One region of the Duganella hordei genome, then DNA from elsewhere that is predicted to be linked to it. Evidence: riboswitches for the same ligand, from Rfam matches in the RefSeq annotation. Region 1 holds a riboswitch; the other holds the start of a gene.
What was found. A riboswitch is a leader RNA that binds a small molecule or an ion and turns the genes downstream of it on or off. The one in region 1 is predicted to bind glycine.

Region 1 (15,176 bases):
CAGCAAGGTCAGGCGCGAGGTGGTCTCCTCGGCCAGCGTGACGTTGGTCGACAGCGAGAACAGGAAGCCGCCCTCGCCGTCCGGCATCACGTAGCGGCCGTCGGGGCGCACGTCGAAGCCCTGTTTTTCCAGCGCGCCCAACAGGGTCGAAATCGCCCACGGCGCGCCGTTCGATTGCAGGTTGACGCCTAGTTGCGCGTCGTGGCCGGCGACGAAGCGGTGCAGGTTGCGCGCTTCGGCCATCACTTCGATCATGTCCGGGATTTCCGGCTCGGCGCCGATTTCGTCGGCCATCGCGCGCAGGCGCGTGACCAGCTCCGAGTATTCCAGTTCGTTCAACGCGGTGCTGCGGCTGGCCAGCTGCACGCCGCCCTGCAGTTTGGTGTAGACGCCGCCATGGACGATGGGCTCCCAGTCGCCGCTGACGGCCAGGCCGATGTAGTGCACCGGCTTGTTGCCGACCATGCGCAGGGTTTGCAGCACCGGCAGCAGCTTGTCGCCGCGCGCCGCGCTTTCCAGCGCCAGCGGCAGCAGGCAATCGATCAGCGGATCGACCAGCGCGGTGGCCTGCTCGGCTGCGGCGGCCGAGGCGGCGTTGGCGCGCGCGGCCAGCGCGGCGGCAGCCGACGGATCGTCAGACGCCGAACTGAAGCCGGCGGCCACCGCGCCCAGCGCCGCGGCGGCCGCGGCAGCTTCGCCGCCGGCCACGCCAGGCGGATCGACGTCGAGCGAGAAGCTCGGCTCGTGGCGCGCGGTGGATGACGAGGATGACGAAGCCGGCGCGTCGCCGGTGCGCATCAGCACGTCGTCATGGTCGGTCGAGAAGGCGCGTTCGACGCTTTTCTTGGCCTTGTATTCCTGGATTTTGTTATACGTGAACACGCCGGCGACGAATACGCCGGCGATGCCGATCAAACTCATTTGAAGGTCTGTCATGCTGCTTGTGCCTCGGAAGCGAAGTTTGCGGCGGATTCCATATCCACCGCCACGATGCGCGATACGCCCTGCTCTTGCATCGTCACACCGATCAGTTGATTGGCCATCTCCATCGCAATCTTGTTGTGCGAGATGAAGAGGAATTGGGTATGGTCGGACATGCGCTTGACCATCCGGCAGAATCGTTCGGTATTGGCGTCGTCCAGCGGCGCGTCGACCTCGTCGAGCAGGCAGAACGGCGCCGGGTTGAGCCGGAACATGGAGAACACCAGCGCGGTCGCGGTCAGCGCTTTCTCGCCGCCGGACAGCAGGTGGATGGTGGCGTTCTTCTTGCCCGGCGGCTGGGCCATGACCTGCACGCCGGAGTCGAGGATTTCATCGCCGGTCATGATCAGCTTGGCCTGGCCGCCGCCGAACAGGATGGGGAACAGTTCGGAGAAGTGGCCGTTGACGCGGTCGAAGGTGTCTTGCAGCAGGTCGCGGGTTTCCTTGTCGATCCTGGCGATCGCGTCTTCCAGCGTGTTGATCGCTTCGTTCAAGTCGGCGTTCTGCGAGTCGAGGAAGTTCTTGCGCTCGGAGGCCGTCGCCAGCTCGTCCAGCGCTGCCAGGTTGACGGCGCCCAGGCCGGCGATGGCGTTGGTCAGGCGCGTGACTTCGCCCTGCAGGTAGGACGCCTTCATGTCCGGATGCAGCTTCTCGGCCAGCGCCGCCTCGTCGGCCTGCACTTCGGCCAGCTGCGCGGCGAACTGCTCCTGGTTCAGGCGCGCGGCCTGTTCCTTCAGCTGCATTTCCATGATCTTGTCGCGCTGCGGCTGCAGCGCGCGCTCGGTCGACATGCGGCCTTCCTCGAACATGCGCAGCTGCTGCGTGATCTGATCGAGTTCGTGGCGCGCGTCGGACAGCGCTTTTTCCTGCGCGGTGCGGCGGTCCAGCAGATCCTGCAAGCCTTCATTGGCCTGGCCGGATTCGAGGTTGGCCAATTCGGCCTGGCCCGCTTCCAGGCTTTCCGTGACCTGCGCCACCTGCGCGGTGGCGGTGGCGATGGAGCGGCGGAATTCGTCGATCTTGCTGCGCTGGGACTTCTCGGCGAACTGCGCCTCCTGCGCGCCGCGCTCCAGGTCGCGCAAGGCTTCGCGCGCGTCGGCCAGGCGCTGCTCCTTTTCCAGGAACAGCGTCTGGCCTTCTTCGTGGTCGCCCTGCAGGTTGCCGAGTTCCATGTCGAGCTGCTCGAACTTTTCCTCGGACTCCATCTTGATCTGGGTCTGCTCTTCTTCCTGCGCGGCGATTTCCGCCAGGTCGGTTTCGATCTGGTTGCTGCGCTGGTTGAAACGCGCCTCGATCTCGGACAGCTTGACCACGTCCAGCTGCAGCGTGTGCACCGACTGCTGCAGGCTCTGCACCTTGGCGCGGTATTCGGTCAGCCGGCGCGTCAGCTCGGAGACGGCGGCATCGGCACGCACCGAGCGGGCGCGGGCCTCGTCTGCCAGCATCTGCTGCGCGCGCAACTGCTTGGTGAGGTTGTCGATCTCGTGCTGGCGGCCCAGCATGCCGTCCTGCTCGGAGTCGGCGGCGTAGAAACGCACGCTGCCCTGCGTGACGGCGTGGCCCTGGCGCGTGACGAAGAAGGCGCCCGGCGGCAACTTGGCGCGCTCGGCGAAGGCTTCGGCCGTGTCCTCGGCGACGTAGACATTGTGCAGCCAGTCCTGCAGCAGGCCGCGCAGGCCGGGGTCGTTCAGCTTGAGCAGGTTCAGGAACGGCTTCAGGCCGGCCACTTCGACCGGCGTCGGCGGCACGGCGGTCGACGGCGCATACAGCGCCAGCTTGGCCGGCGGCGCGTCGCTGAAGAAGGCCTTGGCCCATTCGATGTTCGACATCTGCAGCGCCGAGGTGCGCTCGCGCAGCACGGATTCCAGCGCGGTCTCCCAGCCGTCCTCGATGTTGAGCTTCTGCCACAGGCGCGGCAGCGTATCGAGTTCGTGCTTTTGCAGCCACGGCGTGACCTTGCCCTGCGTCTGCACCCGCTCCTGCATCTGGCGCAGCGCGTTCAGGCGCGCTTCCAGCTGGGCGTTGGCGGCGGTTTCGGTGTTGACCTGGCTTTGCGCGGCCTGGCGCTCGTCTTCCAGCTTCGGCTGCTGCTCCTGCGCTTCCTCCAGCAGGAAGCCCTGCTCTTCCAGCGCCTGCTGCTTTTCCTCCAGCTGCAGGCGCAGGTTGCTCAGGTGCGCGCTGTCGGGCATGCTCAAGCCGCTCTTTTCCTGCTGCAGGCGTTCGCGCCGCACGGCCAGGCCGTTGAGGATGTTGTTGGCGTTGCGCTGGTGCGCCGATTCCAGTTCCAGCTGCTGCTGCGCCTGCATGATGCGGGCGCGCGACTCGGTGCTCTTGACCTGCGCCTCGCGCCACACCTGCTCCAGCATCGGCAGCGACTCGGCCTTTTGCTCGGCCATCATCTGCGATTGCTCGACCTTGGCCGACAGCTCTTCCAGTGTGAATTCCGCTTCCTCGATCTGGCCGCCGTATTCGGTGGCCTGGTGCTGCCACTGGTCGCGCTGCGCGGTCAGCGCGGCCAGCTGCGCCTGCAGGCGGCTGCGCGATTCGATGACGAACTTGATCTGCGCTTCCAGGCTGCCGATTTCGGCGTTGGTCTGGTACAGGCTGCCCTGCGCGGTGTGCAGACGGTCGCCGGCGGCGAAGTGCGCCTGGCGCATCTGCTCCAGCGACAGCTCGACGTTGCGCAGCTTGGCGGTCTGTTCCTCCAGGTCGTTCTGCGCCTGCTCCATCTCGCGGAAATACTTCTTCTGCTCGGTCTCGGCCTCGATCTTGCGCAGCAGCCACAGCAGCTTCTGCTTTTCTTCCTGGTCCGATTGCAGCTGGTGGAACTTGGTGGCGACGGCCGCCTGGCCTTCCAGCTTTTCCAGGTTCGAATTCAGCTCGCGCAGGATGTCGTCCACGCGCAGCAGGTTTTCGCGGGTGTCGTGCAGCCGGTTCTCGGTTTCCCGGCGGCGTTCCTTGTACTTGGAGACGCCGGCCGCCTCCTCAAGGAACACGCGCAGCTCTTCCGGGCGCGACTCGATGATGCGGCTGATCATGCCCTGGCCGATGATCGCGTAGGCGCGCGGGCCGAGGCCGGTGCCCAGGAAGATGTCCTGGATGTCGCGCCGGCGCACCGGCTGGCCGTTGATGTAATAGGTCGACGTGCCGTCGCGCGTCAGCGTGCGCTTGACGGCGATTTCCGCGTACTGGCCCCACTGGCCGGCGGCCTTGCCGTCGTTGTTGTCGAACACCAGCTCGACCGACGCCCGCCCGGCCGGCTTGCGGTGGGTGGAGCCGTTGAAGATGACGTCCTGCATCGATTCGCCGCGCAGCTCGGACGCCTTGGACTCGCCCAGCACCCAGCGCACGGCATCGATGATGTTCGACTTGCCGCAACCGTTAGGACCGACCACGCCAACCAACTGACCCGGCACCTGGAAATTGGTGGGATCAACGAATGATTTGAATCCCGACAATTTGATGGAAGATAGACGCACGTTGTTATCTGGAGTGTGGGCTGGAAAAGTTCACAATAATACCATTTTGCGTATCAAATCTGGCCGAAAACGCATACCGTCGCAGTGGGCCCGTCATGGCACGCGGTTCGGTTCGCGCCAGATGGCGCGGGTGTACGGTTTGTCATGGCCTGACAGGAACAGCGCGGCCTGGGTGATCCACATTTCTGCGGGCACCGGCTCCACGCGCGGCGCCACCAGCAGAATCGGGATGCACAGCACCACCAGCACCCGGCTCAGCGCCAGGTGATGCTCGGTGCTGGCGTACCAGATGAAGACGGCGGCCACGGCAAGGCCGAGCAGGCAGCCGGTGATCACCTCGGAGACCGAGTGAGCCAGCACGTACACGCGCGACATGGCGATCAGCACGGCCAGCAGCACGCCGGCCAGCGTGGCCAGCTGCCGGGCCGGCACCGGCGACGAACGGAAGGCCAGGAAACAGGCGACCGGGAACACTGCGGCGGCACGCATCGCGTGGCCGCTGAAACCGGAAAACTCCACCGATTCGACACCGACGCCCCAGCCGATAAAGGCGATCTTGGTGACCACGACCAGCGCCATGCCGACGCCGAACAGCAAGACCCAGGCCGCCGTCAGCCGCCACGACTTGCCGGCCATCAGCCATACGGTTATCGCCACGCCGATCGGTCCGGTAACCGCCAGACTCCCCACTACGCTCAAGCCATGCCACCACATCATCATCTAATCGCCTATCCGTTATTTTTGCACTGCACCATCATTAAAACATATGCCGGCACATTTTAACTAAAATTGCCGTGCAACAATAGACAGAAATGAAAGCTTGAGGCCGCCTGCAGCCATTTGCGGGGCGTGGCATACTCTTGCCATGCTCACCATACTTGGCAAATCCTCCTCCATCAATGTCCGTAAGGTGTTGTGGACCTGCGCGGAAATCGGCCTGGACTACCGCCTGGAACAATACGGCAGCGGTTTCCTGCCGACCGACACGCCGGACTTCCTGAGATTGAATCCCAACGCGATGGTGCCCGTCATTGTCGACGACGGGCAGCCGCTGTGGGAATCCAACTCCATCTGCCGTTATCTGGCGCACAAGCATGGCCGCACCGACCTGCTGCCAGCGACGGCGATGCCGCGCGCGCAAGTGGAGAAGTGGATGGACTGGCAAGCCACGGAGCTGAACAATTCCTGGCGCTACGCTTTCATGGCGCTGGTGCGACGCAGCCCGAAGCATGCCGACGCGGCCGCCATCGCCGCCAGTGCGGCGGAATGGAACCGCTTGATGGGGATGCTCGATGCGCAACTTGCGGAGACCGGTGCTTTTGTCTGCGGCGGGCAACTGACGCTGGCCGACGTCGTTCTGGGGCTGTCGGCAAACCGTTGGCGCTCGGTGCCGATGGAGCGACCGGCCCTGGCGTCGGTCGATGCCTGGTTCGACCGTTTGAGCGAGCGCGACGGTTTTCTCACCCATGGCCGCAACGGCCTACCCTGACCTTTTTGGGAGTTTAGCAATGACTGTTTCGACCTGGCTGTTATTTTTATCGGTTTCGCTGGCCGCGGCGTTCAGCCCGGGACCGGGCGTGCTCATGGCGATCTCGACCGCGACCACCATGGGTGCGCGGCGGGCTTTCTACAGTTCGGCAGGCAATGCGCTGGGGGTGTTCATCGTGGCGACGACGGCGGTGGCGGGCCTGGGCCTGCTGCTGAAGACGTCGGCGCTGGCTTTCGCCGCGTTGAAGGTGGCCGGTGCGGCTTACCTGATTTACCTGGGCATCAAGGCCTGGCGCGGCGCGCGACTGGTGACCGAGACGGCGCAGGCCGCCGCCACGGCGGGGGCGGCGCAAGACGTGGCCGAGACGGCCCAGGCCAGCCGGCTGAGCACCTTCCGCAGCGGCCTGCTGGTTGCGGTGAGCAATCCGAAAGCGATCCTGTTTTTCACCGCCGTGTTCCCGCAATTCATGCCGCCGGATCACGTGGATCCGGTGCGCTTCCTGCTGCTGACGTCGACCTTCACCAGCTGCACGCTGCTGTCCCACTTCTTTTACGTGGCGTGCGCGTCGTGGCTGAAGCGCAGCGTCAAGCAAAGCATCGCCCGCACCCGCCTGGCCAAGCGCACCACCGGCGTCATTTTCGTCGGCATGGGCGGCGCCCTGCTCACCTTGACCAACTCGAAGTAAGAACGGCCTTCGTCAGCCGAAGGCGGAGGCTGGCGGGTCGATCGAGGCGTCGTTGTCTGCGTTGCGGGCCAGGGCTTGCGACAGCGCGACGGCAACCACGCCTTCGGTGCGCACCACCTGCACCGTCTGCTCGCGGAAGCGTTTGGCCAGCTGCTCGCCGGACATCGAGAACGCTTCCTGCCGTTCCGCAGTCGAGAAGATGTACAGCGTGCGCAGCGGGCTGATCCACGCCAGCTTGACCTTGCGGCTGCCGCCGTCTTCCTGTTCGAACTCCAGCCACATGCCGCGCGCCAGGCTGTCGACTTCGATGGCGGCGTCCTCCTCTTCCGGATCGGGCTGCTGCTGGGCGCGCGCTTCCTCGGCGGCCTTTGCCGCGGCTTCGGCCTTGGCTTGCAGTTCCAGCCGGCGCTCGGCGGCCTGCTGGGCCACCTGCATCGAAATCTCCAGCTGGCGTTCCGCCGACATCTCCAGCGGCGCACGCACGATGGAGGCGTGGCACTCGGCCAGCTCGGCAAAGAATTGCAGGCGGTCGGCGTCCTGCCACTTGATGACGTCCAGCCATTTGTTCAGCGTCGACAGCAGGCCGGGCAGCTTGGCGATCAGCTGCTTGCGCTCGTCGGCGTTGAGCTTGGGACGCACGCTCCAGATCAGGTCGTCCATGGTCTTGGTGGCGTTGTTGACGGCGCCCGGCTTGTCGTCCTCGATGCTGTAGGCGATGGTCAGCACCGAAACCCAGCGCTGCTCAAGGAAGGCTTCGACCACGGCGATCACTTCACCGGTGCCGATGCGCAAGGCCACGGCGTTCTTGGCCAGCTTGCCCGCTTCGTACATCTTTTCCTGCTTCAGCGCGGCGGCGATCGGCTCGGCGATGGCGGTGGCGGCGGCGCGCTCTTCGGCCTGGATCGACGCTTCCAGCTCGTTGACGGCCTCGGTGAAGACGGACAGTTCGTGATCGTAGTCGCGGCCGACGCGGTCGACGCTGCGCTGCATCGCCTGGAACAGCGGGTCTTCCGGCCCCTTGCGCTGCTCCCAGCCCATGCGCGACAGCAGGTCGATCAGGCGGCGCGCGGGGTGGGCTTCCTGGAAGAAGAAATTCTTGTCGACCAGCGCAGCTTTCAGCACCGGGATCTGCAGGAAGCGGATCAGGTCGCGGATTTCCTGCGAGATGTTTTGATCGCGGAACACAGTGTCGAATATCGCCGACAGCAGGTCTATCGTGCTTTCATCGGTGCGCGACAAGCTGCCCTGCGGCATGCTGGCTTTGATGTTGGGCAGGTAGAACACATTGCCCGGAACGGCCGTATCGCCCGCCGCAGCCGGCGCGCCGTTCACGGCCGGCATCGGCGAGGCCGCCACGCCCGGGACGGAGGCCGCGCCGGCCACCGCGCCCAGGGTGCCGATGGATTCATAGGGAACCGCTTTTTGCAGCTGGGCCAGGTATGCCAGCAATGGCTGCTTGGCGCCGATCTGCGACAGGCGCTGCGCGTCCTCGTTGCTCAAGCCCGGCACGAAGCCTTGCGCCGGGCCCTGCACCCAGACGCCGCCCGCCCCCTGCACCGCCCCGGCGGGCATGGCGCCGGCCGGCATTTGCATCGCTCCGCCGACAGGCGCAAAGCCGCCAGCAGCGACCGCTTGGGAGCCGGCCGCTGCGACGAAGCCCGGCGCCGCGACGACGCCGTCGGCCGCGCCGCGTCCGGCGGCATTCGGCACCCATGCGGCGCCGGCGTTGAGCGCCGACATCGGCAGATCGGGAATACTCAGGTCGACGCCCAGCAAGCCGCCGGCGATGTTGTCGACGATCTCGCCGGCGGCCGAGCCGGCCACGTCGCTGGAGGCGAAGAACTGGCGCAACTGCTGCGCCAGCGCCGCCTGGTTGCCGCGCACGCGCGACGGCGCGGCGGCCTTGGACTTGTCGGTCTTGCGGCCCTTGTAGCCGTCCACCGATCCCGGCAGCACACCCTTGCTCTGCAACGCCAGGTTCAGCGCGTCGAGCATCGGACCCAGCTCGATGAACATGCCGGGCTTGATGAACGGCTGCAGCAGCGGCGCCGCTTCCGGCTCGGTGTCGAACTCGGTCCAGGCCTGCTGCAGCGCGACCAGGAACACTTCGGGACGGAACGGATTCTGGCTGCCGCGCAGGATGTCGCGGTCCAGCAGAAACGCCAGGCGCACGTTCAGCGTCTGCAACTGATCGGAGTACAGCGTCTCGAACGGCTTGCTGACGCCGCCCAGCGCCACCTTGTTGTCCATTTCCTCGTACGGCACCAGCGACAGCGGCTGCTCGGCCTCGCGCGGCTGGCCCTTGGCGGCCGGCGCCAGTTCGGCGATCTCGCGCCGCAGCGCCTTTTCCAGCGTGCCGCTGGCCAGGTGCAGGAAGGCGAAATTGCGGTTGCGCAGCTGGTTGCCGGCCCGGATGCGCAGCTGCATGGCGCGGGTGTCGCCGTCGGTGGCGTCGATCAGCGCGCCGGCCAGCTTGGTGGCCAGTTCCAGGTATTGGTCGCCGGCATGCTTGGTGGCGATGCCGATCAACTCTTCCAGCAAGGCATGCCGCGGCGAAACCGTCTTTTTCGGCACTGCGGATGTTGTGGAAGTTGCAACCATGGTCGGACCTGCTCAGGCGTATTCAATCGGGATACCACATTCTTGCACATTATTTCCACATGGCAATACATGAATGGAAAGACTGTGTGATTTTTTGCGTATTTTCCTGACTTTCAGCAACTTTTTTGCCACTGTTGACCCGACTCAAACGACAAGGTTGAGGTTTCCTTAACATAACAAACTCCCCTCCCGCCTTCCGCCGACACCAAGGATCACCATGAAATTCTTACATAACCTGGAAACGTCCAGCAAGCTGCTGGCCGCTTTTGCCGCCGTGCTCAGTCTGAGCGTGCTGCTTGGCGTCAACGCCTTGTCGCGCATGAGCGCCATCGACCAAGCCTCGTCTGAATTATCCGGCAAATGGCTGCCGCGGACGATAGCCGTGCTGTCGCTGCGCAACGATCTGCAGGAAGTACGCAAGCTGCAGCATGTGGTGGTCGCCGACAAGGACAGTATCGCCGATGCCGACAGCAAGCTGGCCGACGCGATGACCGCGCTGCGCGCCAACAGCGGACAGCTGGCGCGGCTGCTGGACGACTCGCCGGCGGCGACTGCAGAACTGCTGCGCCAGAGCGGCGAGTTCGGCGCCGAGCATGACAAGCTGGTCGCGCTGGCTGCCGCCGGCAACCGCGAGCAGGCCGGCGCGCTGCTGAAGGGCCGCTCGCAACAGCTGCTGGACGGGCTCAACGGCACGCTCGACAAATTGCTGGCCGCGCAGATGGACGGCAGCCAGCAGGCGGGCCGCGCGGCCGACGAGCTGTACAGCGGCGCGCGGGTGGTCACCGCCGGCCTGCTGGGCACGGCGATCTTCGGCGGCGCGCTGCTGACGCTGTGGCTGGCGCGCTCGATCTCGACGCCGCTGCGGCAGGCGATGCAGGTGGCCCAGCGCATCGCCGACGGCGACCTGGGCAACCGCATCGATGTCACGTCGGACAATGAAACCGGCAAGCTGCTGCGGGCCATGCAGCATATGAACGACAGCCTGCTGGCGGTCATCGGCCAGGTGCGCGGCGGCGCGCGGGCGCTGGGCGGCGCGGCGGCGGAGATGGCCGAGGGCAACCTGAACCTGTCGGCGCGCACCGAGCAGCAGGCGGCGTCGCTGGAGGAGACCGCGTCGGCGATGGAGCAGCTGACAGCCACCGTCAAGCAAAACGCCGATCACGCGGTGCAGGCCAACCAGCTGGCCCTGTCGGCCTCGGCCGTGGCGGTGCGCGGCGGCTCGGACGTGGAACTGGTGGTCGGCACCATGGCGTCGATCAACGACAGCTCGAAGAAGATCGCCGAGATCATCGGCGTGATCGACGGCATCGCCTTCCAGACCAATATCCTGGCGCTGAACGCGGCGGTCGAGGCGGCGCGCGCCGGCGAACAGGGGCGCGGCTTCGCGGTGGTGGCGTCCGAGGTGCGCAACCTGGCGCAGCGCAGCGCGGCGGCGGCGCGCGAGATCAAGCAGCTGATCGACGATTCGGTCGACAAGGTGGCGCGCGGCACGCAGCTGGCCGACCAGGCGCGCAATACGATGGACGAGGTGGTCGGCAGCGTCAAGCGGGTCACCGGCCTGATCGGCGAGATCGCCGATGCCAGCGCCGAACAGACCACCGGGCTGGAACAGGTCAACCAGGCCATCGCGGCGATGGACCAGGCAACCCAGCAAAATGCCGCGCTGGTCGAGCAGGCCGCCGCCGCCGCGGCGGCGATGCGCGGCGAGACGGACAAGCTGGGCAAGGCTATCGAGGTGTTTGCCGTGCCTGATGGCGACGCGGCGCAGGCCGCGCCCGCCGGGCGGCATGCGCCGCCAGGCGGGCGGCGGACGGCGCGCGGCAGCGCTGCGGATGGCGAATTTGCCGAACCGGCCGTGGATCTGGCGGACTCGGCGGAAGTCCGGCAGCCGTTGCGGGCGTTGCCGAAGCCGGCCGAGCGCCGCAAGCAGGTGCGCACCGGCGCACCGGCGGCGGCCGGCGGCAAGCGCGCAAAAGGAAATAGCGGCGCCGCGCAGCAGGCCGAGTGGGAGGAATTTTAAGCGGGCAGCAAGGCATGCTCCTACACGCCACCAAGAGGAATTCCGATAGCGATCCCCTACACGAAAACGCATCATTGCCACACCTGAAACGCGGCGGAATTTCAAGTGTCGGCGCGAATCCGGCGAGTACGTTCTTTCACTTTCGCAAAGGAATCAAAATGAACTCGAATCAAAAAGGTGGCGGTAGTAAACAAGGCTCCAACCAGGGCAGCAGCAAGCAGTCCGGCGGCCAGGGTTCGTCCAGCGGATCGCGCGGCAGCAGCGGCGGCACGCAGGGCGGCACCCATGAGCAGCACGTGGAGGCCGGCCGTCAAAGCCACAAAAACGACGGCAAGAAACAGTCCGGCGGCTCCGGTAATCAAGACCGCTGAATAAGCCGGCGAGGCCAGCGGCGGTCACTGCGGCGCCAGCCCCGGCGCCGCATCAGATGTTTGCCACCCGTTGTCCGCGCGGCGGCGCGAAATCCTTCACCTCATTGATCATCCCCACCACCAGGCCTTCGGACGCCGTCAGGTGCAAATCGGAATATTCGTGGATGCGCCAGTGCTCGGCGGTCAGCTGCACGTGCTCGCGCAGGATTTGCTCGGTGCGGGCGTCGTCCGCCTGCAAGCCCTCGACGATGATGCGCAGCGCGTCCGGCCGGGCGCCGTGCGGCGCGCTGGCGTGCGATTTGTGCACCATGAAGCGCGCCGTGTCGCTGGCGTAGCGCTCCGAGCCGGACAGGAACAGGATCACCGCGATCGAGGCCACCGCGCCGGCGTTGTAGGTGCAGATGCGGATCGGCAGCTTGCTCAGGTAGTTGTACAGGCAGATGCCGTCGCTGACGTAGCCGCCGTTGGACTGGATCAGGATATGGGCGGTGGTGATGCGGTCCTCCGTCATGTCGGCGACCGCGTCGAACACGCGACGCACCATGTCGCTGTTGACGTCGCCGGACAGGGTGAACCACGCGTGGCCCTCGTAAGTAGTTGAATCTTGGCTCATGGCTGGGCTCTCGAATAGGTGTGGTTTATTCTAGCAAATAGTTGTTTTGCCGGCCTTATTGTTGCATTCATTCGTGCGCGGGTATTGTTGCCGCCATTGCCGCCACCGTTGCCGTCAAGATTGACAATATCGCCCTTCTGACATATATTCCCGAGTCTTGATCGGGAGAGGGTTGCCGGGCGAATTCGCCGGAGCAGCCGCCGAAGGGGCACTACCCAAAAACTCTCAGGCAAAAGGACCGATCAAGGGGCCAGTTTGGCTCAACTCTGGAGAGCGGCCGCGGCATATGCCGGCGGCCCACCGAAGGGGCGCGCGGAGATCCATTTCTCCGTAATCTCTCAGGTACCAAGGACAGAGGGGTCTGCGATCATTGTGGAATCAGCTTTTTAGCCGTTCCTTGTATGTTCTGTTAACCCCTATTCGAATTGGACCGAGGAATCATGACGCTCAAAGCTACCCCACTCAACAACGCCCACCGCGCCGCCGGCGCCCGCATGGTCGATTTCGGCGGCTGGGACATGCCGGTCAACTACGGTTCGCAGATCGAGGAACACAACGCCGTGCGCACCGACGTCGGCATGTTCGACGTGGCCCACATGTGCGTGGTCGACATCAAGGGCGACAACGCGCGCGCCTTCCTGCGCGGCCTGCTGGCCAACAACGTCGACAAGCTGCAGGTGTCGGGCAAGGCGCTGTACTCGTGCATGCTCAACCCGCAGGGCTTCGTCATCGACGACCTGATCGTCTACTTCATCAACGAGAGCTGGTTCCGCCTGGTGGTCAACGCCGGCACCGCCGAAAAAGACGTGGCCTGGATGCAGCAGCAAAACACCGCCACCAACAGCGGCCTGACCATCACCCAGCGCAGAGACGGCGCCAACGCCATGGCCCTGATCGCCGTGCAGGGCCCGAACGCCCGCGCCAAGGTGTGGCAGGTGATCCCGGAATCGAAGGAAGGCACGGCCGACATGAAGCCGTTCAACGTGGCCTTCGCCCAGAGCCCTGTGTTCGGCGAGGCGATGATCGCCCGCACCGGCTACACCGGCGAAGACGGCTTCGAGATCGGCGTCGCCGCCGACCAGGCCGAGAAGCTGTGGAACGCGCTGGCCGCGGCGGGCGTCAAGCCGGCCGGCCTGGGCGCGCGCGACACCTTGCGCCTGGAAGCGGGCATGAATCTGTACGGCCAGGACATGGACGAAACCGTCAACCCGCTGGACGCCGGCCTGGCCTGGACCATCGACCTGGTCGCCGAGCGCGACTTCATCGGCAAGGCCGCGCTGCAGGCGATGGGCCAGAACGCCCAGTTCGTCGGCCTGATCCTGCGTGAAAAAGGCGGCGTGCTGCGCGCGCACCAGAAGGTCGTCGTGGCCGGCACCGACGCCGTCGGCGAGATCACCAGCGGCACCTTCAGCCCGACCATGCAGCAGGCCATCGCGCTGGCGCGCGTGCCCAACGGCGTGGCCGTCGGCGACACCGTGCACGTCGAGATCCGCGACAAGAAGCTGGCCGCGTCCGTCGTCAAGCTGCCGTTCGTGCGTAACGGTAAAATCCTTGCTGTATAAATTAGTACCCCTGACACCTACCCTCTGGAGCCTTACATGAATATTCCTGCAGACCTGAAGTACACCGAATCCCACGAATGGGTACGCGCTGAGTCTGACGGCACCGTCACCGTCGGCATCACCGAGTTCGCGCAGGACGCGCTGGGCGACATCGTCTTCGTCGAACTGCCGAAAGTGGGCACCACCTACGGCGCCGGCGACGACGCGGCCGTGGTGGAATCGGTCAAGGCGGCCAGCGACATCTACGCGCCGATCGCCGGCGAAGTCGTGGCCGTCAACGAAGACGTGGCCAGCGCGCCGGAATCGATCAACACCGACGCCTACAGCGCCTGGCTGTTCAAGATCAAGCCGGCCGACGCCGCAGCGATCAACAGCCTGATGGACGCCGCCGCCTACGGCAAGACCACCGAAGCGTAATTTCGCCGCCACGCCGCACCGTCATTCCCGCTTGCGCGGGAATGACGGCAGCGGCTGATTTGCCGCCCCGCTCACTTACTCAGCTCCCCGCCCCCATATCATGACCCGCACCAGCCTGACCCAACTCGAAGCCCGCGACGCCTTCATCGCCCGCCACATCGGCCCTGACGCCGCCGAACAGGAAGCCATGCTGTCGGTACTCGGCTACGCCTCGCGCGCCGCCCTGATCGACGCCCTGGTTCCCGCCAACATCCGCAACCAGGGCGCGCTGCCGCTGGGCGCGTACTCGCAGCCGATGCCGGAACAGGAAGCGCTGACCAAGCTGAAAAAGATCGCCTCGAAGAACAAGGTGCTCAAGTCGCTGATCGGCCAGGGCTACTACAACACGCTGACGCCGGGCGTCATCCTGCGCAACATCTTCGAGAACCCGGCCTGGTACACCGCCTACACGCCTTATCAGCCGGAGATTTCGCAGGGCCGCCTGGAAGCGATCCTGAACTTCCAGCAAACCGTCACCGACCTGACCGGCATGGGCATCGCCAACGCCTCGATGCTGGACGAAGGCACCGCCGCCGCCGAGGCCATGACCTTGCTGCAGCGCGTGGGCAAATCGAAATCTGCCGTGTTCTACGTCGCCGACGACGTGCTGCCGCAGACCCGCGAAGTGGTCGAGACCCGCGCCAAGCCGCTGGGCATCGAGGTGCGCGGCTTCCATCCGGCCGAGCTGGCCGGCATCGGCGAAGCCTTCGGCGTGCTGCTGCAGTACCCTGGCGTCAACGGCGCGGTGCGCGACTACGCGGCCGACGTGGCCACGATCAAGGCCAAGGGCACGATGGTGGTGGTCGCCGCCGACCTGCTGGCGCTGACCATGCTGACGCCGCCGGGCGAATGGGGCGCCGACGTCGTCGTCGGCAACAGCCAGCGCTTCGGCGTGCCGCTGGGCTTTGGCGGCCCGCAC
Region 2 (15,176 bases), on a different contig from region 1:
AACAGCGCGGCCAGGCCGGCGCTGACGATGGCGTCGCAGTGGGCGATCTGCACGCGTGTCCTGGTATCGAATTGCATCTGGTTCCTCCCGAAGATTGGCTATGCTGTACAGAAGATTAATCTTTTCCGCCGCCGTTGCCACGCCCCGATACGGGGGCTGTCCACTACCTAGATGGGGGTATGGCAGAAAGCATGCGTTTGTGTCATGCTGGCGCCTCCGAGCAAGATTTTTTGAGAGCGCCATGAACACGGCCCAAACCACGCCGATCACTGTACTGAGCGTTGACGATCATCCAATGTTCCGCGAGGGCATCGCCAGCGTCATCGCCGACGAAGACGACATGCGCCTGGTGGCCGAGGCCACCAATGGCCGCCAGGCCATCGACTGCTATCGCCAGCTGCTGCCCGATGTGACCTTGATGGACATCCAGATGCCGGACATGAATGGTATCGATGCCACTATCGCCATCCGCAAGGAATTTCCCAATGCCCGCATCGTGGTGCTGACCACCTACGAGGGCGACGTGCTGGCCCAGCGCGCGATCGCCGCCGGTGCCGCCGGTTATCTGCTGAAAAGCATGCTGCGCAAGGAGTTGCTGGCGACGGTGCGCTGCGTGCATGAAGGCCGCCGCAGCATCCCGGCGGTGGTGGCCAGCGGCATCGCCGAGCATTGGCACGAGAGCTCCCTGAGCAAGCGGGAAACCGAGGTGCTGCAGCTGGTGGCCGGAGGCCAGAGCAACAAGCGCATCGGCATGCACCTGTCGATTTCGGAAGAGACGGTCAAGGTGCACATGAAGAGCATCCTGGCCAAGCTGAACGCCAGCGACCGCACCCACGCGGTGACGATGGCGATCGAACGCGGCATCATCGATTTGCACGCCTGCGGCCTGGGGTTTTAAGCGGCGTCCTTCGACAGCCACTCCTGCACGCGGCGCAGTGCGCCGGGGCGGCGTTTGTGGCTGTAGACCCGGGCCGCCGGCGCCTTCAGCCGCACCGCCGTACCCATGCCGGGCTGGCTCCACAACTCCAGTTCCGCGCCGATCTGGGCGGCGCGTTCGCGCATGCCGGTCAGGCCCCAGTGGCCGGGACGCGCGCCAGTCCGCAGCACCTGCGGGTCCATGCCGCCACCGTTGTCGCGCACCTGCAGCGTCAATTCGTCGTCGCCGTATCCCAGTTCCAGTTCGATGCGTTCCGCGTCGGCGTGGCGGAAGGCGTTGAGCAGCGCTTCGCGGCCGATGCCGTACAAATGCTCGCCGGCCGCCTCGTGCAGCCTGGCCGGCTGGCCGGTGACGATCAGCGCGAAGCCGGCCGCGTGTTCCTCGCGCAGCGATTGTCCCAGCTCGCCGAACATGCGCTGCAAGTCGGCCGCGTACCGGTGCAGGCTGCGCAGGCCGCTGACCTGGTTGCGGCCCTCGATCAGCACCTGGTCGGCCTGGTTGAGGATTTTTTCCGCCAGCGGGCGCGCCTCGCCGTCGGACGGCAGGCGCTTGAGCAGCGTCTGGAAGCGCAGCATCAGGCCTTGCACGCTTTGCAGGAAGGTGTCGTGCAATGCGCGGGCGATGCGTTCGCGCTCGTCGGCGCGGGCTTCGATGCGCTGCTGCAGCTGGCGCGTGACCTGGCGCACGCGCAGCCGGTACAGCAGCGACAGCACCACCACCAGCACCAGCGCGCACAGCGCCTTGAACCACGCGGTCTGCGCGAATGTCGGCGGGATCGTGAAATCGAGGCCGGCCTCGCGCTCGTTCCAGACACCGTCCTCGTTGGCGGCCATCACGCGGAAGCGGTAGCTGCCCGCTTCCAGGTTGGTGTAGAAGGCCTGGCGGCGGGTGCCGGGGTCCTGCCAGTCGAGATCGACGCCGTCGAGCCGGTAGCGGAAGCGCACCCGCTCGGGAATGCTCAGGCTCAGCGCCGTGAAGTCGATGCGCAGGCTGTTGGCGGACTTCGGCAGCACCAGTCCGGGCAGCGGCGCGTAATGCCGGTCGCCGACGGCCACGCCCAGCACCATCACCGGCGGCGGCACGCGGTTGCGGGCGATGTGGGACGGATCGATCCAGCTGATCTGGTTGGCGGTGGCCAGCCACAGCAGGCCGTCGTCCGACTGCACCATCGACGGCATCGGCCGTAGCTGCGAGGCGGCGCCGGTCAGGCCGTCGTGGGCGTCGAAGCGTTCGAAGTCGACTTCGTAGTCCGGCTTCTGCTTGAAGCGCGCCAGTTCGGCCGGATCGATGCGGCTCAAGCCGTCGGCGCCGAACAGCCACAGTTCGCCGCCGGACGTGCGCGCGATGCCGGACACGCCGCGGAACGGCTCGCCCTTGCGCCCGCGCAGCATGGTGAAGCGCTTGCCGTCGAACCAGGCCACGCCGCGTTCGCCGCCGGCCCACAACTGGCCGTCGTGCTGGTGCAGACTGAGCACCGGGCCGGTTTCCAGGCCCTGGTCGCCGTTGAACAGCGTCACGCGCTGGCCGTCGATGCGGGCGATCTGGCTGCGGATGTAGCCGGCCCAGACCACGCCGTCGGCGCCGCTGGCCAGCGCGTGCGGGAAGCGCCCGGGCAGGCCGGGGAGCGCGCCGTTGCCGGTCCACACGCCGTTCTTCAGCAGGTACAGGCCGGCGCGCACCACCGACACCCACAGGCCGCCATCGCGCGCACGCGCCATGGCCTGCACTTCGTAGCCTTGCGCCTCCGGCGGCAGCGGGTAGCGCGCAGCCGGCTGGCCATTTCCGCCCATGCGCCAGACCTCGTTCTGGTTGCCGGCCCAGAGCACGCCGTCGGGATCGCGGTAGAGCGCGGAGATGGCCTGTTTCAATGGCTGGCCGCGCTGGCCGTCGGAAGCCAGCGCGCGCAGCGGGCCGACGCGTTCGCCGGCCCAGACGCCGCCGCCAGGACCGGGAGCGATGGCCGGGTGGTCGAAATCGGAGGACAGCGGCAGCGACTGCAAGCGGTTGCGGCGGAAGCGGTCGACGCCTGCCGCCGTGCCTATCCAGACGTTGCCTTCGCGGTCCTGCAGAAAGCTTTGCGGCAGGCCGCCGCTCAGGCCGCGCTCCGGCGTCAGCACCTGGCCGGGCTCGTTCAGGTGGCCGGCGGCGCGCCGTTCCACGCCGCCGGTGCGGAACAGCCACATGCCGCCATCGCGGTCGAAATGCAGGTTGTTGGCCAGCAGCGCAGGGTGGGCCGCCGGCTTGCCGGACACCGCCTCGGGCGCCATCTTGTAATAACTGTCGACCGTGTCGCCGGCCCACACGGAGCCGTCCGGCGCCTCGACCAGGTTGGCCAGGTCGCCGCGCGGCCAGGCCGGCCGGAACGATGCGTCGGCGCCGGCGCGGCTGTAGACGCCGCCCTGCATCGCCACCCACTGCCGGCCACTGCGGTCGAACAGGATCTGGCGCGCGCGGCGCGACGGCAGTCCGGCGGCGGCGCCGATGGCGTCGAAGCGGCGGGCGCCGGCGGCGAGGCGCGCCAGCCCGTCGCGTGTGGCGGCCCAGATGCTGCCGTCCGGCGCGCGCGCGATGTGGCTGACGGTGCCGCCGGGCAGGCCCTGGCTTTCGGTGTAGTGCTGGACCTGGCCTTGATGGAAATAACTGACGCCGCCGCCCATGCGGTAGCCGACCCACAGTCCGCCTTCGGGCGGCGCGTACAGCGCCATGACGTTGGAGGAGAGCAGCGAATGGCCTTCGACGCTGTCCATGCGCTCGTAGCGCTTGCCGTCAAAGCGGAACAGGCCGGTGGAGGCGGCCAGCCACAGCCAGCCGTCGGCGCCTTGCGCCAGCGCGAGCACGTCGACCGGGCCGTTTTCTATCGCACCCCATGCGGTATGGGTGTACTGTTCCAGCAGGCGTGGCCGGGCCGTGGGCTCGGCTTGCGCCTGGGCCGACCACAGCGCGAGGCTGCACAGCACAGAACACAGCAATGAGGGGGCGGACATGGGGAAGCTCCGGGTAAGCTACAGATTAAGTAACAGTGGCTTGCCGGCAGTTTAACACTTTATGGTAACGCTTCCATCGGTATTTTTACTGAGGTTTTGCTGAAATACCCCTGCAATAAGAGAGGGGCGCCGGCGGTGGCTGGAAGGTACTCTTATGCTTTAAAGGAGTCGAACCATGAAACTGTATATTGTGTCGTTGGCGGTGGGGCTGTTGGTCGGATTGATCTACGGGTTTTTGAATGTCCGTTCGCCGGCGCCGCCGGTGATCGCGCTGGTCGGCCTGCTGGGCATCCTGGTGGGCGAGCAGTTGCCGCCGCTGTTGCGCCAGCTGTGGCGGCCGGAGGCGGCCAAGGTGTCGTGGCTGGAAGACCAGGTCAAGCCGCATTGCTTCGGCCAGCTGCCGGCCGCGCAAAAGTCCGATGAAACCAAGGGGAATGCATAATGGAAAGTCCTGACCTGATCCTGCACCGGGGGCTGTTCACCACGCTCGACCGCGGCAACCCGCACGCCGAGGCGGTGGCCATCAAGGACGGCCGCTTCACCCACGTGGGGCGCGCCAACGAGATCATGGCGCTGGCCGGTCCGGCCACCAGGGTCATCGACCTGCAAGGCAAGCGCGTGCTGCCCGGCCTGATCGACAACCACTGCCACATCATACGCGGCGGGCTGAACTTCAACCTGGAGCTGCGCTGGGACGGCGTGCGCAGCCTGGCCGACGCGATGGCCATGCTGAAGGCGCAGGTGGCGATCACGCCGGCGCCGCAGTGGGTGCGCGTGGTGGGCGGCTTCACCGAACACCAGTTCGCCGAAAAACGCCTGCCGACCATCGCCGAGCTGAACGCCGTGGCGCCGGATACGCCGGTGTTCATCCTGCACCTGTACGACCGCGCGCTGTTGAACGGCGCCGCGCTGCGCGCCGTGGGCTACACCAAGGACACGCCGGAACCGCACGGCGGCGAGATCCTGCGCGACGGCGCCGGCAATCCGACCGGCCTGCTGCTGGCCAAGCCCAACGCCGCCATCCTGTACCAGACCTTGGCCAAGGGACCCAAGCTGCCGCTGGAATACCAGCTCAACTCGACCCGCCACTTCATGCGCGAACTGAACCGCCTCGGCGTGACCGGCGCCATCGACGCCGGCGGCGGTTTCCAGAATTATCCCGAGGACTACCAGGTGATCCAGCAGCTGTCGGATGCCGGGCAGTTGACGATACGCCTGGCCTACAACCTGTTCACGCAAAAGCCGCAGCAGGAGAAGGAAGACTTCCTGAACTGGACCCAGGCCGTCAAGTACCAGCAGGGCGACGACTACTTCCGCCACAACGGCGCCGGTGAAATGCTGACCTTCTCGGCGGCCGACTTCGAGGATTTCCGCCAGCCGCGCCCGGACATGGCGGGCAATATGGAGGACGACCTGGACGGCGTGATCCGCGTGCTGGCGCAGAACCGCTGGCCGTGGCGCATGCACGCGACCTACGACGAGACCATCAGCCGCGCGCTGGACGTGTTCGAGCGCGTCAACCAGGAGATTCCGCTGACGGGCCTGAACTGGTTCTTCGACCACGCCGAGACGATCTCCGACCAGTCGATCGACCGCATCGCAGCGCTGGGCGGCGGCGTCGCCGTGCAGCACCGCATGGCCTATCAGGGCGAGTACTTCGTCGAGCGCTACGGCCACGGCGCGGCCGAGGCCACGCCGCCGGTCAAGAAGATACTGGAGGCCGGCGTCAAGGTCTCCGCCGGCACCGACGCCACGCGGGTGGCTTCGTACAATCCCTGGGTGTCGCTGTCGTGGCTGATCACCGGCAAGACGGTCGGCGGCATGCAGCTGTACCCGCGCGCCAATTGCCTGGACCGCGAAACGGCGCTGCGCATGTGGACCGAGAACACCACCTGGTTCTCGAACGAGGTCGGCAAGAAGGGCCGCATCGAAGCGGGCCAGCTAGCCGACCTGATCGTGCCGGACAAGGATTTTTATGCCTGTGCCGAAAGCGAGATCGCCGACATGTCGTCGCGCCTGACCATCGTAGGCGGCAAGATCGTCTACGCGGCCGGCGAGTTCGCCGGCTACGACCAGGCGCCGCCGCCGGCGATGCCGGACTGGTCGCCGGTGCGGCGCTTCGGCGGCTATGCCGGCTGGGGCGAGCAGATCGGCAACAACCGCGCGGCGTTGAAGGAGCTGGAGCAGCGCAAGCAGCAGCAACAGCAATTGCGGCAGCAGCAGGCCGCCTGCGGCTGCGCGCACCAGTGCAACGTCCACGGCCACCAGCATGCCACGGCCTGGACCAGCAAGTTGCCGATCGCCGACCTGAAGGGCTTCTGGGGCGCGCTGGGTTGCGCCTGCTGGGCCGTTTAACCACCACTACCGTCATTCCCGCGCAGGCGGGAATCCATGCTGAATATATTTCGTCAGCGTTCTATGGGTTCCCGCCTGCGCGGGAACGACGTGCTAACACGGAGCTATACCTGATGAATCTGAAGAATCGCCTATCCTCACCCTGGATACGCTGGATCTGCCTGCTGCTGTTGTGCTCGGCCTACCTGCAGGGCGGCATCAACAAGCTGACCGACTTCGGCGCCGCCGTGGGCGAGATGCAGCACTTCGGCCTGTCGCCGGCCGGGCCGATGGCCGCGCTGGTGATCGCCGGCGAGCTGGCCGCCTCGGCGATGATACTGACCGGCTTTTACCGCTGGCTGGGCGCCGGCTTCCTCGGCGCCTTCACACTGATGGCGACCTTCGTCGCCAATCGTTTCTGGGAAATGGCGGGCATGGAGCGCTTCATGGCCGCCAACAGCTTCTTCGAGCATCTCGGCCTGACCGGCGCCTTCCTGCTGGTGGCCTGGCTCGACCTGCAGAAAGGCGCAGATGGAACGCGGTGACTCCAGACAAAGCGCCGCGCTGGGCTTCCTGGCCGGCTACGTCGACACGCTGGGCTTCATCGGCCTGTTCGGCCTGTTCACGGCCCACGTGACGGGCAACTTCGTGCTGATCGGCCGCGCCATGGCGACGCCGTCGCACGATGTGCTGATCAAGCTGCTGGTGTTCCCGGTGTTCATCCTGTTCGTCGCGTTCGGGCGGCTGATGATATTGCACTGGGAGCGTTCCGGCGCCCGCCAGTTGCGCAACAGCTTCCTGCTGCAGCTGGCGCTGATGGCGGCCACCGTCGTCTGCGCGTGGCGGGCGTCGCCGATGCTGGACGCGGCCGCGCCGTTGACGCTGCTGACCGGCATGCTGTGCGCGGGCGCGATGGCGGTGCAAAACACCTACGGCAAGCTGTTGTTGGGGAAGGTGGCGGCCACCACGGTGATGACTGGTAACGTGACGCAGCTGGTCATCGACCTGGTCGACACGCTGCGCGGCGACGCCGAGGCGCGGGCGCGCCTGAAGAAGCTGGTCTGGCCGGTGCTGGCGTTTTGCGTCGGCTGCATCAGCGGCGCGCTGGCCTATATCGCGGTCGGCTTCAACGGCCTGCTGCTGCCGTGCGCTATCCTGCTATGGCTGGCCAGCACCGCCAGCGATTAAATCGTGATGATGCCGCGCTTGAGGGCGATGGTGACGGCGTGCGTGCGGTCGTTGGCGGCCAGCTTGGCCAGCACGTTCTTCATGTGCGCCTTCACCGTTTCTTCCGAAATCAACAACTGCTCGGCGATGCGGCGGTTGGAGTGGCCGGTGGCGACATGATTCAACACTTCCGTCTCGCGCGCGCTCAGCGGACCCTGACCCATGTGCTGCGCCAGCTCCATCGCGATCTCCGGCGGAATGCGGCGCTGGCCCTGGTGCACGCCGCGTATGGTGTCCAGTAATTCCTTGCGCAGGGTGCTTTTCAATAAAAATCCTGCGGCGCCGCCTTGCACGGCGCGCAGGATCTGCGCGTCCGCCTTGTAGGTGGTCAGCATGACGACGCGCGCGTTCGCGTGCTCGCGGCGGATTTCCTGCAGCGCCTCGACGCCGCACATCTCCGGCATGGCGATATCCATGATGGTGACGTCGGGCCGCAGGGCCGCGTAGCGCTCGACCGCGTCGCGACCGTTGCCGGCCTCGCCAGCCACGCGCATGTCGGCCTGGCTGGAGATGGCTTCGACCAAACCCATGCGCAGCAAGGGATGGTCGTCTACTACAAGGACGTTGATGGGAGATGAAATGGTGCTCATCCCCGCATTATGACGGTATTCGCTGACACTTGCCTGACTGGTGGACTCTAGCGCAGCTGGCTGTAATTCACCGGCACCCACTGGAACGACGCCTGGCCGGCGCCGCGCACATGGCCCAGCCCCGGGAACGGCAGGTGGGTGGCGCCGATCAGTGTGCCGTCCTTGGCTGCGGCCTGGAAGGTTTGCTTGCGGGCGAGGGCGGCGGTCTTCTGGTCGCTGTCGAAGCCGATCGTCACTTCCGGATGGTCGAATTGCACGGCACCCACGTGTATCAGGTCGCCGACCAGCAGCAGCTTCTTGCCCTTGCTCTCAACCAGGTAGTTGACGTGGCCCGGCGTGTGGCCGTAGCTGGTGACGACGCGGATGCCGGGTGTGACTTCGGCGGCGCCGCTGAACGGTTGCAGGTGCTTGGTGGCGACGTACGGCGTCAGCGAGGCGATCGCGCCCTGGAAGAAGCCCTTGCTGTCGGCGGACGCCTTGTCCAGGTTGACCTGGCTCAGCCAGAAGTCGGTGTCGTGCTTGTCGGCGTGGACGACGGCGTTGGGGAAGGCCGCCTTGCCGTTGGCGGCGAGGCCGCCGACATGGTCCGGATGCAGGTGGGTCAGCAGTACTTCATCGACCTGCTCGGGCTGATAGCCTGAAGCTTTCAGGTTGGCCAGCAGCTTGCCCAGCGTCGGGCCGAACAGGCCGCCGGCGCCGGTGTCGATCAGCACCAGCTTGCCGCCGGTGTTGACCAGGTAGGCGGTGACGGAGGTCTCGGTCGGGCTGCCGATGTAGGCGTTCTTCAGCGCCAGATCGGTCTTGGCGGCCGGCTGCTGCAACAGCTGGTTCATCGGCAGGTCGACGGTGCCGTCGCTGATGGCGGTCACTTCAAAGTCGCCCAGCATGATGCGGAAAAAGCCCGGGGCATTGGTGCCGGCCATCGGCGCGGCGGCCATGGCTGGGGCTGTGGCGACGAAGGCGAGGGCGGCTGCGATTGTGCTCAGTTTCATGATTCTTTTCCTTAAGAAGTTTTGATGGAATGAAGTATGCAGCTTTGCAAAAAATGGCACAATATGGATTAATGCAAAATGTCTTTGCAATATCTGCAAAAGGAAAGTCATGATCGATACCCTGCGTTGCCTGGTTGCCGTGGTGGATAGCGGCAGCCTGTCGCGCGCCGCCATTGAGCTGGGAATGGCGGTGTCCTCGGTTTCGCGCAAGCTCGACGCGCTGGAGGCCGAACTGGGATCGCGCCTGCTGTTGCGCGGCTCCCGCCAGGTGATACTGACCGATGCCGGCAACCGCTTCCTGCCGCGCGCCCGCAACATCCTTGCAGAACTGGCCGACGGCAAGGCCGCCGTGCAGGAGATGGACAGCGAGCCGCGCGGCCTGCTGACGGTGACCGCGCCCGCCGCCTTCGGGCGGCTGCATGTGGCGGGAGCGGTGGCGCAGTTTCTGCAGCGCTATCCGAAGATGGAAGTGGAGCTTCACGTCAGCGACGATATCGTCGATCTCGGCGCGCAGCGTGTCGACGTGGCGGTCAGGGTGGGCGTGCTGCCGGACAGCAGCCTGGTGGCGACGCGGCTGGTGACGCAGCACCGCGTGGTCAGCGCCAGTCCGGCCTATCTGGAGCGGCACGGCTGGCCGCAGTCTCCGGTCGATCTGCTGAAGCACCAGTGTCTCAGTGTCATGGGGCGCACCATGCCGAGCGGCTGGTGGCGGTTCGAGGGCGTCAACCAGGGGCAGCCGCTGGCGGTCAAGGGCAATTTGCGTTGCGACGATACGGATTCGCTGCTGCACGCGGCCATCGCCGGCGGCGGCATCGTGCATCTGGCGAACTGGCTGGTCAGCGACGCGATCGTGGCCGGCCAGCTGGTGCCGGTGTTTCCGATGATCCGGCTGGCGCCAGGCGGCGAACGCCAGCGGCGCGATCCGAGCGAATCGGCGGTGCACGCCGTGCACCTGCCGGGCCGCTCCAACCAGGCCAAGGCACAGCTGTTCGTACGTTATTTACGGGAGTATTTCGGCGATCCGCCGTATTGGGATGTTGCGATGATGGCTGCCGGGGCGGGCGAGCGCCGCGCCCCGTGAGGACTGCCTAATCTCAGTGAATTAATCCCAGTCGCCGCCACCACCGCCGCTGTCGCCGCCACTGCTGCCGCCGCCATCGTCCCAGCCGCCGCTGGTGCCGAAGTCGTTGCCGCCCATGTCGTCGCGGCGCAGCAGTTCATCACGCGACGGATCGTCGTAGACAATGTCGTTACGCGGCTGGTCGTGGTTGCCCGACGAGCCGTGGTCGCCGGTGAACTGGCGCGCAATCGCTTCGCCTGCCACGATACCCGCGCCAACCGCGGCGCCGGTCGCCAGGCCGCCCATGATGCGCGAACCCATGCCGCTGCCTTGCGGCTGGCCATAGCCGGGGCCATAACCCTGCTGCGGATAGCCGCCCTGCGGTGGGTAGCCGCCGGGTGCGTAGCCAGGCGCCTGGCCGCTTGGATCAAAGCCGGCAGGACCGTTGGCTTGCGCGTTACGGCGCGACATGAAGCGCGTCGCCAGCCAGATAAAGCCCAGCAGGCCGCCGCCAAGGATCAGGATGGTGCCCCATGGCATGCCGCTGCTTGGGCTGTTGTTATAGCCGCCGCTGCTGTAGCCGGCATTGCTGTTGCGCGGCTGTTGCTGGCTGTAATTGGCCTTGGGCTTCTGGCCGTCCGCCAGCAGTGCGCGCAACTTGGCCACCGCGCTTGGATTCACTTTCGGCAGGCCGGGTGCCAGGCGTTCAGCCGTCGCCAGCTCACCTTGCGCGGCGGCGAACTGGCCTTGCTTGGCCAACAACTCCGCTTCGACAAAGTGCGCCGTGGCGCTGTTTGGATGCGCTTTGAGGACCTGGTCCATCAATGCCTGCGCTTCGGTGTATTTGCCCGCTTCGGCCGCTACATAGACCTCGTGGATCGTAGGCTCGGCCGCAAACACCGGCGTCGCCAGCGCCAGGGCGCTCGCCAGCAGGGTCATACGTGCGATAGATTTTGCCGTCATGTCAGATCTCCTTGTAGGGACAGGCTCAAGATGATGGCAGTTTACGCCATTTTCAAGGCTTGCGCGGTGCGCTGGCCCACGTTGGAGCAGGCAGCGCCCAGGGCGGACAGTACCGTTTCGGCAATAATGTCCGCCGTGGCGGCCGACAAGGTCCAGCCCAGGTGGCCGTGGCCTGTGTTGTAGAACACTGTCGGCGCCTTGCCGCGGCCCACGCGCGGCATCAGGTCCGGCGTCATCGGGCGCAGGCCGGCCCACGGCGTCACGTTGCGGGTGCTGACGCCGGGGAAGCATTGCTGCACCCAGTTCAGCAATGGCGCGATGCGGTCGGCGCGGATGTCGCGGTTGAAACCGTTGAATTCGGCCGAACCGGCCACGCGGAAGCGGTCTTCGCCCAGGCGGCTGCAGACCAGCTTGGTGGCGTCGTCGAGCAGGCTGACGTTGGGCGCGGCCGCCTGGCTGGCGGCATCGTCCAGGTGCACGGTGATCGAATAGCCCTTGACCGGATAGACGTTGACGTGATCGCCCAGCATGGACGCCATTGCGCGGCTGGCGGTGCCGGCGCAGACCACCACCGCGTCGTAGCGGCTGGTGTCGTCGCCGCCTTCCTGCTCGACGGTGACAGTGGCGCCGGTGGCGTCGGCATGCATGGCGGTCACGCGCTGGCCGAAGCGCAGCTCGACGCCGAGGCGCTGCGCGGCCTGGGCCAGGCCGGTGGTGAACTTGTGGATGTCGCCGGAGCTGTCGCTTTCGGTGTAGTGGCCGCCGTAGTACTGGCCGGCCAGCGTCGGCTCGATGGCGCGCATCTCCTCGGGGGTGACGGCGCGGCGCGGCAGGCCGCCCAGTGCCAGCAGCTTCGATACTTCAGCCGCGCGCTCGAAGCCTTCGCGGTTGCGGTAGATGTGCAGGATGCCTTCGCGCTTGAGGTCGAAGTCTATGCCTTCCTCGTCGGCCCAGCTGAACAGATGCTGGCGCGCGGCCACGGCCAGTTTGGCGGTGGCGATGGTGTTGTCGCGGTAGTGCGGGATGGCGGCGATGAATTCGGCAAACCACGACAGCTTGTGCCAGCTGGGCTTGGGATTGACCAGCAGCGGCGCGTCGTTCTTCAGCATCCACTTCAAGCCTTTGACGATGGTGCCGCTGTGGTTCCAGACCTCGGCGTTGGAGGCGGACAGCTGGCCGCCGTTGGCGAACGAGGTTTCCATCGCCGCGTAGCGATGGCGTTCCAGCAGCGTGACCTTGAAGCCGCGCTTGGCGAGTGCGTAAGCGGTGGTGACGCCGGTGATGCCGCCGCCGATGATAGCTATGGTTTTCATGAGGGTAAAGCTCCAGCACGTCAAGGGGAATGGTCGATGCGCGACATGCGCAGGGACACCCCCTCTGTTCTGGACCTGAGAGATTCACAACGACCGTGGGTAGCGACGCTGCTTGCTCCTTCGGTGCGCCGGGTGACGTCTGTCCGGCTGCTCTTCAGAGTTTGAATGCGGTATCGGTCCTTTTGCCTGAGAGTTTCCGGGGCGGTTGCTCCTTCGGCGCTGTGCGGGTGGGTTCCTGGACAGGCTCTCCCGATACTGCGTTGGCTCGTGGCCATTTTGCAAAGGGGTAGCTTACAACAAAAGCAGGGGGCGTCAAACGATTATTTTTTGCGAGGCCGTCCGCTCGGGATCTGACCTCAAAGATTACGAAAGGCGACAGGCGGCTTCCGCCCCTTTATAGTTAGTCCGTCTCGTTTTTCTCAACACTAGAAAGATCAATGGTGTTGTGATTGGAAGGCGGGACATGCACCTGCGGACCACGAATATTCCGCCCCAAACATCCGATGTTCGCCGCTTTAGCTTCGGCTCCGCAGGTGCGCTTGTGTTCGAAAACGAATACTCAGGGTTTGCCGTCCGACCGGCTCGCTATATTGCCTTCGAAGAGCACAAGCATGCATGATCCCATTGATCATCCTAGCACTTCGGAGGTGTCTGATGAACCATTTCGACGAGGCGTGTTTCACCGTCTACATAGGCATTGACTGGGCCGATGCAAAGCATGATTTCTGCTTGCAGGAAGCCGGCAGCACCCAACGAGAGTTTGGAGTCTTTTCAAGCCAGGCTGCGAACATTGACGAGTGGGTTAGCAACTTGCATCGGCGCTACGGCGGCAAGATCGCCATCGGTCTAGAACTGACGAAAGGGCCGTTGGTCTACGCGCTGCAAAAGTACGATTTTCTCGTATTGTTTCCGATTAATCCGGCAACACTGGCCAAGTACCGTCAGGCGTTTAAGCCGAGCCGCGCAAAAGACGACCCCACGGATGCCGAACTAGCGCTAGATTTATTGTTACGTCATCCAGAGCGCTTTAAGCCTATCGAGCCGCAGAGTCCGGCAATGCGGGCACTGCTGAGTTTCGTCGAACGGCGCCGCGAACTCATTGGTGACAAGACCCGGTTTACCAATCGCCTCACCAATACACTTAAGCAGTATTATCCTCAAGTTCTGGAATGGTTTGACCACCATGACACCATTTTGTTCTGTGATTTCATCACACGTTGGCCGACCTTGGAAAAAGCTCAGGGCGCGCGCCCAGCAACTCTCGATAGGTTCTTCAAGCAGCATAACGCCAGACGTGCATCGGTAATTGACGCGAGGATGGCGGCGATTAACGCCGCGAGACCATTGACGCGGGACGTGGCGATCATTGCTCCGCATCTGCTGGAAACACTGGTGTTGATTGAACAAATCAAAGTCGCGTTAAAGGCCATCGAACGCTTCGACGATGCCATTGCCCGTCTGGCCCCAACCCTGCCGGATTTTGAATTATTCGCGGCCTTGCCAGGAGCAGGTCCCACACTGGCGCCGCGACTCCTGGTGGCGTTTGGCGAGCAACGCGAACGATTCGCTTCCGCGAAGGAGTTGCAGCAATACTCAGGTGTGGCACCAGTGACTGAGCGAAGTGGGAAGAAAAGCTGGGTGCACTGGCGATGGCAGTGCCCGACCTTTGTTCGCCAGACATTTGTTGAGTGGGCAGGCCAGACCATCAACAAGTCGGACTGGGCAGGCAGCTACTATCGACAACAGCGTGCCAAGGGAAGTTCCTACCAAGCGACTGTACGAGCTTTAGCCTTCAAATGGGTACGCATACTTTTCCGTTGCTGGCAGAACCGCGTGCCCTACGATGAAGCAAGGTACATGGCAAAACTGCGGCAGAAAGGCTCTGCCCTCGGCAATTCAACTGCGCCTGCGGCTTGACGGAGCACCTCAGGGCGTGATGCTGACCTTCGCATTTATTAATGAATTCGCCGTAGCGGAACCACGATTGGGCTTTGTCAGTTATTCGTCCATCCAGCTAGGAACCAATATTCTTGAAGCGCGTGGATACATCTTTTTGCCAATTTTGACGGAGCGGCGAGTGGTCGGCTGTAATAACACTCTCATAGGTGGGCGCATCAACAATTTTAAGAAGTTCTTCAGCACTCCCCCCAGTTTTAAATATCTGTCCTCGCTGAGGGCGCACCGAACAGCTCCATCCAACTATGATTTCGTATCGCTCATTTTCGGGCAGTAGCGCGCTATTGTTCAATAGCCAAGCCGAGACGTCTCTTACAAGCCCCCACGCGGCTTTCAATGTTTCCGTTTCCGAGCCTCCCGGTGTAACCGTCACGCCTATCTGGATTCCATAACACTCAAGGTGCGAAAGCCAAAGTCGATTCAACTCTGCTTCAGTTCCAAATTTCGCCTTCAGCTCACTCGTATTCATATCGTTTCCAAAATCAAGACGCAAAGTTGAGACTTCATAAAAGCCAGGAGCTCCAATAGCGATAGCTCAAGATCAGGCACGCTGCTTTCAACCGTGTCCTCTCTTTCAATTTTCTCCCAAAGCTCCCAGAAGCGAGATTCAGCCTGCTGTTCTGTCACGATTTCCTCGCATGTCTGCTGCTGGCCGGTTGCTGGCTTCACGACTCAATTTAATAAGCAAGCAAAACTGTCAAAACCTCTTTTTGTCCGCGTTCGATTGCAAATGCTCTCGCATCCATGTCTGTCATTGACTGGCCTGTATAGGCGACAGTGCAGTCAATCCCGTGCTCAATGAACAATTTAGTCAGCTCGG

Region 2: linked by a shared signal. The riboswitch ahead of ABWW33_RS27330 (D-amino acid dehydrogenase) and the one ahead of gcvT (glycine cleavage system aminomethyltransferase GcvT) in region 1 are both predicted to bind glycine.

What each region holds. Positions count from the first base shown of each region.
Region 1 covers NZ_BPWI01000016.1:51,284-66,459, reverse strand. Annotated here, with positions in the region: gene ABWW33_RS26895 (cell division protein ZipA C-terminal FtsZ-binding domain-containing protein) at 1-936, opposite strand, end outside; gene smc (chromosome segregation protein SMC) at 933-4,460, opposite strand; gene ABWW33_RS26885 (phosphatase PAP2 family protein) at 4,554-5,180, opposite strand; gene ABWW33_RS26880 (glutathione S-transferase family protein) at 5,326-5,949, shown strand; gene ABWW33_RS26875 (LysE family translocator) at 5,969-6,634, shown strand; gene ABWW33_RS26870 (DUF1631 family protein) at 6,647-9,235, opposite strand; gene ABWW33_RS26865 (methyl-accepting chemotaxis protein) at 9,453-11,255, shown strand; gene ABWW33_RS26860 (hypothetical protein) at 11,414-11,626, shown strand; gene ABWW33_RS26855 (ATP-dependent Clp protease proteolytic subunit) at 11,679-12,239, opposite strand; glycine riboswitch at 12,392-12,490, shown strand; glycine riboswitch at 12,496-12,604, shown strand; gene gcvT (glycine cleavage system aminomethyltransferase GcvT) at 12,680-13,801, shown strand; gene gcvH (glycine cleavage system protein GcvH) at 13,838-14,218, shown strand; gene gcvP (aminomethyl-transferring glycine dehydrogenase) at 14,319-15,176, shown strand, end outside.
Region 2 covers NZ_BPWI01000017.1:671-15,846, reverse strand. Annotated here, with positions in the region: gene ABWW33_RS27385 (response regulator transcription factor) at 1-77, opposite strand, end outside; gene ABWW33_RS27380 (response regulator) at 242-898, shown strand; gene ABWW33_RS27375 (sensor histidine kinase) at 895-3,921, opposite strand; gene ABWW33_RS27370 (XapX domain-containing protein) at 4,097-4,363, shown strand; gene ABWW33_RS27365 (amidohydrolase) at 4,363-6,276, shown strand; gene ABWW33_RS27360 (DoxX family protein) at 6,390-6,800, shown strand; gene ABWW33_RS27355 (YoaK family protein) at 6,787-7,443, shown strand; gene ABWW33_RS27350 (response regulator) at 7,440-8,072, opposite strand; gene ABWW33_RS27345 (MBL fold metallo-hydrolase) at 8,120-9,064, opposite strand; gene ABWW33_RS27340 (LysR family transcriptional regulator) at 9,174-10,145, shown strand; gene ABWW33_RS27335 (tetratricopeptide repeat protein) at 10,167-11,087, opposite strand; gene ABWW33_RS27330 (D-amino acid dehydrogenase) at 11,129-12,400, opposite strand; glycine riboswitch at 12,455-12,557, opposite strand; glycine riboswitch at 12,565-12,662, opposite strand; gene ABWW33_RS27325 (IS110 family RNA-guided transposase) at 13,055-14,317, shown strand; gene ABWW33_RS27320 (hypothetical protein) at 14,415-14,825, opposite strand; gene ABWW33_RS27315 (hypothetical protein) at 14,822-15,025, opposite strand; gene ABWW33_RS27310 (ankyrin repeat domain-containing protein) at 15,034-15,176, opposite strand, start outside.